2 regions of the Akkermansia sp. KLE1798 genome follow, and region 1 is predicted to be linked to the other one. Evidence: riboswitches for the same ligand, from Rfam matches in the RefSeq annotation. Region 1 holds a riboswitch; the other holds the start of a gene.
What was found. A riboswitch is a leader RNA that binds a small molecule or an ion and turns the genes downstream of it on or off. The one in region 1 is predicted to bind cobalamin.
Positions count from the first base shown of each region.

Region 2: linked by a shared signal. The riboswitch ahead of HMPREF3039_RS10445 (ribonucleoside triphosphate reductase) and the one ahead of HMPREF3039_RS09115 (autotransporter outer membrane beta-barrel domain-containing protein) in region 1 are both predicted to bind cobalamin.

Region 1 is NZ_KQ971088.1:95,806-100,042, forward strand. It holds gene cbiR (cobamide remodeling phosphodiesterase CbiR) at 1-549, shown strand, start outside; gene HMPREF3039_RS09105 (bifunctional adenosylcobinamide kinase/adenosylcobinamide-phosphate guanylyltransferase) at 533-1,111, shown strand; gene HMPREF3039_RS09110 (acyltransferase family protein) at 1,119-2,123, opposite strand; cobalamin riboswitch at 2,273-2,431, shown strand; gene HMPREF3039_RS09115 (autotransporter outer membrane beta-barrel domain-containing protein) at 2,522-4,237, shown strand, end outside.
Region 2 is NZ_KQ971093.1:32,264-36,500, reverse strand. It holds gene HMPREF3039_RS10450 (glycoside hydrolase family 88 protein) at 1-1,381, opposite strand, end outside; cobalamin riboswitch at 1,746-1,930, shown strand; gene HMPREF3039_RS10445 (ribonucleoside triphosphate reductase) at 2,081-4,177, shown strand; gene nrdD (anaerobic ribonucleoside-triphosphate reductase) at 4,227-4,237, shown strand, end outside.

The DNA of each region.
Region 1 (4,237 bases):
CGCCGATACACGGAAAACATCATCCGCACCATTGAACTCACCCGGGAACTGGAACCCCATACCTGGGTCATGCACGTGGTCACAGACCACATCCCCGGACCGGACATGCGTCCGCACCTGACGGAGGAGGAAACGGAAAGAATCCTCCGCTCCCTGGAGCAAATCACGCCCTATCTGCCCGCCCCGGAATACTTGGCCCTGGAAAACCTGGAACGCCATCCGACGGACTATCTGGACGGGCTGGTCGCCGCCACGGAACATTCCCGCTGCTTCGACATCGGCCATGTCTGGAAGGAAGGGCTGAAACCGGAGGAACTCCTTCCCCTCTGGCTGCCAGACATCCGCATGTGCCATCTGCACGGACTGGAAAAAAGGGACCATAAATCCCTGCACCACATGCCCGCCCCTGTGCTGGACGCCCTGCTCCACCCCATGTGGGACATCAGCTTCACCCCTCTTATCACGCTGGAAGTATTCAGTCTGGATGACTTCCTGAACTCCCACCAGACCATGCTGGAATCCTATCAACGCCATGTCTCCAAACACTGACACCTCCCGCCCCCGCATGACGCTCGTCGTAGGGGGCACCAGAAGCGGCAAAAGCCAGTACTCTGAAAAAATCGCCTCCGGATTCGGGGAAAAAATCCTGTACATTGCCACGGCGGAAGTCTGGTCCGGCTCCGGCTCCCTGGAATACCGCGTCCGCAAGCACCGTGAACGCCGCCCGCAGGAATGGCCCACGCTGGAATGCCCGCGCAACGTGGCCGCCACCGTGCAGGCATCCGGTCTGCTGGAACAGGTGGACGGCGTCATTCTGGAATGCGTCACCCTGCTTGCCTCCAACATCCTGTACAACCAGGAGAACCCTGCGGAATACCTTCCGTTTCAGGATGCCCTGGTCCGGGAAATAGAAGAATTGAAGGAACTCATCTCCCGGTCTCCCGTGCCGTGGGTGCTCGTCTCTTCGGAAACCGGCATGGGCATCGTCCAGCCGGACCCGGAAACGCGCCACTACTGCGACGGCCTGGGCATCGCCAACCAGCTTCTGGCAAAAAGCGCGGATGAAGTCTACTTCATGGTGGCGGGGCTCCCCGTCACCGTGAAAAAGTGACGGATGCTCAACTCTTCAGCGCAATATACCTCAATACTCCCGGACAAATCCTGCCCAGCAGGAAATACACGCCGCTGAGAGTAAGAAAAACCGCGGGAACAGCCAGCCCCCATATCCAATAATTCCCCTCCGGCAATCCAAGCCAAATCAGGAATTGATACATCAGGATATGGGCGGCATACACAAAAAAGATGGAAGGCCCAAGGCGCGCGCAAAAAGACGAAATCCTGGGCAAATACCGCGTCGCCAGCAAGGAACACGAAGCCATCCACAGCACGCCCATGCAGAAGAACAACGCGGACTCATGAACCCTGTTGTACACTTCCCATGCAAAAACGGCCGGAAAAACAATCAGGACATACACCCACACCTTCCCAACCATATCCTTTAACTCTTTAAGGGAATAGCGGCTTAAAAGCATGCCCAGGGCAAATGCGCCCAATCCTCTGGGATGAATGACATTGCAAGCCATGTCCCTGTGATAAAACCACAGGCTGTCAGAATACTCCGTACTGAACAAAATCAGGGAAGCCATGCAGAGAACGGCCAGACAGCCCTTCGGAATCCGGAACAATATGCCCGAAATCAGCACAAAAACCATCAGATCCCTCAGGAACCATAAAACTCCTCCCAGCGGAACGCGCCCGATTCCCATATTTGCCACCCACCCCGCCAGGGTGGAAGGAAATCCGAAAACAACCATGGAAACAAAAATCCAAAACACATAGGCGCATAAAATCAAAGCTGCCTTTTTCCAGTTCAGCCAGGGTACCGGTGAAGAGGCGGCGGCATACTTTCGGGCCAGGAAATAACCCGCCGCCATAAAAAAGAAAAATACGCCCGCACGGGTCATGCAGGCCATGGGGAAGTAATGCATGGGTGCATGCTGAATCATAATGAAAAGCATGGACAGAACCCGCATGACATCCACCCAGGCATCTCTGGGCTTTATTCCATTACCTGCACCGGATAAATACGGTGCGGAAGCAGGAGAGAAGATTGAATAACTCATTATCTTTTATTCCATTGACAAAACAATAAAACGCCAAAATTGGATAAGTGATTTTACCACGGCGATGTTTCATGACAAGAGAAACCGACCCTCCGGACGCCGTACAACTTCCCATTGACAGCCGCGGCACGGTATGTTAGGCATGCCCTGCCTCCGTAAATACGGGAGGCACTTCCGGGAAGCTCGCGGCACGAGCAGGAAATAAATGGGGAATCCGGTGTGAATCCGGAGCGGTACCGCCACTGTATGTTGTCCGGAATACAACCGGGCAATGAGCCAGATCGCCAGCCTCGAAGTATTTATGAACCGTCGGCGAGTATTCCGGCATTCAGACCATACACATGCATTCATTAAAAACGCTCCGCTTGAACGGAGCAGACCATGATGGCCCGGCCCCCTTGGCGGCCGGGATTTCCCCCGCTCTTGCGGACTTTCCCTCCTGCGGCACGCACGCCGCACCGGACTCCTGCCACGCCAGGCATAAAATGCAGGCCGTGGCCATGACTCTGGCCTGCCTTGGCATGCTGGCCCCGGTCCACGCACAGGACGCCGGGAGGGAAAACCTGGAAGGAACCCGTGACGCCACAGTGGAAAGAACCGCATCAGACCCGGCTCTGGGAACGGTCTCCGCCACCATCAATGTGACCGGTTCCAGCAACGTACGCGGAATTTGGGGCAAATCCGATCCCCTCAGCATAGACACGATTGCGGAAGAAGCCGTTTTCAACGTTTCCTCCACCAGAAACAATGCCTTTGGCATTGATACGTCATCGGGAGCTAGCCTGGACATCGGCACCATCGCCGGCAAGTTCAACGTCTCCGCAGCCAATACCAATGCCACGGGCATCAGAAGCTACGGCAAGATGATCAACATCGGAACCATGGCGGAATCCTCCGTCATGACCATTACGGCCAACTTCTCGTCCAACGGCATCTATGCCTACCAGGGTGGACTGGATATCGGCACCTTTGCGGGGCAAATTTCCGTCACCCTGGGTACCGGGAACTTTGCGAGGGGACTGTATTCCTACGGAAACACCATGGACTACCAGGGACCGCGCTACAAGGATGTCGAAATCGGCACCATCTCGGCTACCGGCAGCATCTCCGCAGTGACAACTTCCGGATATGGAGCCAGAGGCATCCAGTCCAATTACGGACGAGTGAATATTTCCCAAATCGACGGACAAATCACCGCTAATTCCGGATCCACTGATGCCGGCGGGACATTCTCCGCTCTCGGCATTGAGGCCAGGGAAAACATCACGCTGGGCAACATCAGCGCTGCGGGAGCCATTACCGCCGCCTCCGGCGGCATGGATGCTTATGGAATCTACGCGGGAGAGGAATCAGGCAACCAAACCCATTCCAACATCACCATCGGCAACGTAGCCGGAACCATTCGGGCCGAGGCCATGGCCGGTACGGCCGCCGGGGCTTCCGCCACAGGCTCCCTGGCCGTGGGCGATATCGGCGGCGCCATTTCCGCCGCCTCCACGGGAAACGCGGCGGCCCACGGCCTGCTGGCTGAATTCTCCCTCACCACAGGTACCATCAACGGAACCGTCAGCGCGACAACCTCCGGCGGCACGGCCGCAGCCCTGATGGGCGGCGCCGGTATCACAACAACCATCGGATCCACCGGTATGGTTGAAGCCGCGGCAACGGGAGACGGCGGAACGGCCTATGCCCTGTACAGCGGCTCCTATACGGGCTCCGGCTTCTCTACGGAAAACACCGCGGACAACATCACCGTCCACGCAGGCGCCTCTATCACCGGCATCTGGGAACTGGGCGGTTCCGGCAAGGAAGGCTCCGTGGATACCATCACGCTGCTCTCCGGCACGGGAAGCGATCCCGGACTGTTCGACTACACGGTGCGGACGACCGTCAACACCAACAAGTCGGATACCGCCACCCACCACTCCTCCGTTACGCTCAACGTAGGCAGTGCAGACAATGAGGCAAACTGGACCATCTCCACGGAAAAAGCCGCCGGACTGGTCAATCAATTCAATGTGGCCTACGGCTCCATTGCCACCCTGACCGGGAACTCCCAGATTCTCCGTGACGGCGCCCTTGTCAACAATCTGGGCACCCTGTCCGGAACAGGC
Region 2 (4,237 bases), on a different contig from region 1:
AGGAATTCTCCAGAATCCAGAAATCGCGGGACGCTCCCGCGCGGAAATTGCTCTGGAACAGCAGGGTGTCCATCCTGCCGTCCCCATCGGTATCCGCCAGCTGGTGGACAATCACGCAGCCGTTGCGCACGTCAAACACGCGCAGCCGGGAAGAATCCCGCCCTTTTCCGGGATTCCACGGAACGGACACCGTTTCCCGGGGCCGGAAAACATTCAAGGGGTTGGCGACGGAAACGGTCTTCCGCCGCGGATGATCTTGACGAATCACCCATTTACGCAATTCACAGCCGGCCAGAAGGTAGGCTCCGGAACCGTACACCTCCGTATCATTTCCGGAATAATGCCCCGGTTTGTCCGCGATCGGCTGCACCCAACCCAGCGCTCCCTCCGCGTTCACGGCGTCGCAGGCCGCCTGCCATGCCTTCCGGATGACGGGCAGGTATTCCTTTTCGTCCAGGTAGCCCTGGTTCACGCCCCACATCATGCCGTACATGATGAAGAGGGTTCCGCTCATTTCCTTCAGGGGCGGTTCGGCGGGGTCCATCAGGCTGGCGTGCCAGGAACCGTCGGGAGACTGGCATTTTTTCAATGTCGCCGCCATGCGCTTGAGCAGGTTCACGTAAAAGGGCCGCGTGGGCCAGTCCCGCGGCATGTCCTGCAGAATCATCGGCAGCCCGGCAATCACCCAGCCGTTCCCGCGGCTCCAGAACATCTTCTTTCCGTTGGCCGCCGGAATGGTGAAGTAGCGGGAATCCCGGTAAAACAGGCCCTCCTTCTTATCAAACAAATAATCGTATGCGGCCTTGTATTCCCGGTCCATGAATTCCAGATACCGGCGGTCTCCGGTATAGGCCGCCAGCTTCGCGAATACGGGGGGCGCCATGAACAGGGCGTCCGACCAGCACCAGCGGTTCTGGCATCCGGGCGTCTGGAATTTAAGGGAGGCGGAAGAGGGCCGGGCCATCACCTTGTCCAGAACGGCACGGATTTTTTCGGCGGCGGCGGGGTTTCCATCTTCCATGGCCATCTCCATCCAGGCATGGCCGATCACATGGTCATCCGCATGGTAGGGCCGTTTCAGAACGCCCCATTGGCTGCCTTCCCCGACCGTCCTCACGGCCTGAAGCTTCATGCTCTGCGGATGGGCCAGGGCATACTGCACCAGGCCGGAATAAAACGCCCCGTAGGTCCAATGCAGAGGGGAACGCTTGACGGGATGGGCTATCTGCCACGAAGCTACAAGTTCAAGATTTTCCCTGATGGTTTTCTCCTTCCAGTCCGCAGAAGCGCCGGAAGCAACTCCGAATACGGATAAAAAGGACAGAAACAGGACCAGGGAACTTTGTTGCAGCATGTTGAATGAGAGAGTAAATCGTTGCATATTCATATATACAAAAAAACCAGTTATAAAATTTCTTCATTAATCATTTTTCGGAATGATATAAAAAAATCCCGCGGCATCGCTTTTTCCCTTCAAGGACGGTGTTTGAATGATCAACGCGGAATTCTGATGCCACCGTTCCATCATCTGATATATAACCCGGCCGAATCAAACAATACAGGAGTAAAACGGAAAACCCTTAATTTTTCATCCATTTTCTCTTGCTGGTATCCAGGCAGCCCTTCCGGGCACATATGGTACCATGATGCAGGCGGATGCCTCATTTTCAATCATCCCTCTCAGGAATGGTACAATATATTGTATGATGGTAAATATTTAATACATCATTTGCACATTTTCCTTGCAGACCCATATATTCTATGGTTCATTGCAGTCCAGCGCAGGTAACGGAAGACGGTGAAAATCCGTCGCGGACGCGCCGCTGTAACCGGTAGACGATGGACCGGACACTGATTGCCAGGCAATCGGGAAGTCCCCATCACATGTCGCACCGGGAGCCAGAAGACGACCTGATGCTGCCGTATCTCCCATCCCGCGGACAGGATGAACATACGCACAGGTTCCCTCGTGTACCGTTTTTCGGACGAGTTGCACGCGGCTTCCCCTGCTTATGATTTTCCAGGCTTGTGCCAGGCTCGCGGATGAGCGGTCATCATCCTTTCAAGCGAGACATCCACCATGGCGACAAGCATCATCAAACGTTCCGGAAAGAAGGAACCATACCAGGGCTACAAGATCGAGGAAGCCATTAAAAAGGCATTCCACAGTTCCGGCACCGTTTACAACCGCGCCATTTATGAAGAGGTGGAGGCCAAGCTGGGCCACCAGGACAACGCAACCGTAGAGGAAATCCAGGACCTGATTGAACGGGCTCTGTTCCGCTGCGGATACTTTGAAACCGCCAAGGCTTTCATCACCTACCGCTTCCTCCACAAGATGCAGCGCGAACAGATCGCGGGCCTGTATTCCGGCAATACGTATGTGGACTGCAAGCTGACGGTGGAGGAATACATCGGCCAGAGCGACTGGCGCATCGCCGCCAACTCCAACACCACGTACTCCAATGCCGGGCTGATCAACAACACCGCCGGCAAGGTGATCGCCAACTACTGGCTGGACCAGGTCTATTCCGCACGGGAAGGCGCCGCCCACCGGGAAGGGGACTACCACATTCACGACCTGGACTGCCTGACGGGCTACTGCGCGGGCTGGAGCCTGCGCAACCTTCTAAATGAAGGGTTCAACGGCGTGCGCAGCCGCGTGAACAGCCGGCCGCCCCGCCACTTCCGGGAAGCCCTGGGCCAGATGGCCAACTTCCTAGGCATTCTGCAGAGTGAATGGGCCGGAGCCCAGGCGTTCAGTTCCTTTGATACTTTCCTGGCCCCTTACGTTTTCAAGGACCAGGCGGACTTCACACGCGTCAAGAAGGACATCCGCAGCTTTGTGTACAACCTGAACGTTCCCTCCCGCTGGGGGCAGTCCCCCTTCACCAATGTGACGATCGACTGGACCGTCCCGCGCGACCTTCAGGACCAGCCCCCCTTCAGCGGAGGAGAGCACCTGTTTGAAGGAGTGGAAGACCCCGCCCTGCTCTTCCTGGCCAAGGAACGCGGGGTGAACAGCCTGACGGAATTGACCTACAAGCACTTCCAGAAGGAAATGAACCTGATCAACAAGGCTTTCTATGAAGTGCTCACGGAAGGTGACAGCACGGGACAGCCCTTCACCTTCCCCATTCCCACCGTCAACATCACGGAAGACTTCGACTGGGAAGGGGAAAACGTCCCGCTCCTGTTTGAAAACGCCGCCAAAATAGGCTCCTCCTACTTCCAGAACTTCATCGGCAGCCAATACACCGTCAATGAAAACGGGGAACGCGTGCCTGACGAACGGGCCTACAAGCCGGACGCCGTGCGTTCCATGTGCTGCCGCCTCCAACTGGACCTTCGGGAACTGCTCAAGCGCGGCGGCGGGCTGTTCGGCTCCGCGGAAATGACCGGCTCCATCGGCGTGGTGACCATCAACCTGGCGCGCCTGGGCTACCTCTTCAAACAAAACCGGGAAGCCCTGTTCGCACGGCTGGGGGAACTGCTGGACCTGGCCAAATCCTGTCTGGAAAAAAAGCGCGCTTTCGTCCAGGAAATGTATGACCGCGGCCTGTACCCCTACACCAGGCGCTACCTGCCCACCTTCCGCAACCACTTTTCCACCATCGGCGTCAATGGCATGAACGAGCTGCTGCGCAACTTCTCCAACGATTCCATGGACATCACCACGGAGGAAGGCAGGAAGTTCGCGGAAGAAATCCTGGAATTCATCCGCCTCCGCATGCAGGAATACCAGGAGGAAACGGGCAACCTGTACAACCTGGAAGCCACTCCCGCGGAAGGCACCACGCACCGCTTCGCCCGGGAAGACCAGAAACGCTACCCGGACATCATCCAGGCCGGCCCTGTAAGCCAGCGCTACTACACCAACAGTTCCCAGCTCCCCGTGGACCACACGAGCGACCTGTTCCGGGCCCTCCAGCTCCAGGACGAACTCCAGTGCTGCTATACAGGGGGCACCGTCTTCCACATGTACATGAATGAAGCCATCAGCTCCCCGGAAGCCTGCCGGAACATCGTCCGCAAGGTGCTGACCCGCTTCCGTATGCCGTACCTGACCGTCACCCCGCTCTTCTCCGTCTGTGAGAAACACGGCTACCTGCGCGGAGAGCACCAGTACTGCCCCTTCTGCGACGAGGAACTGCTCCACATCCACAGGCACGAATAACTCCCTTTTCAACCAGCCGCCTCATTTCAACCCAATCATCGAAACGACAATGACCAAACA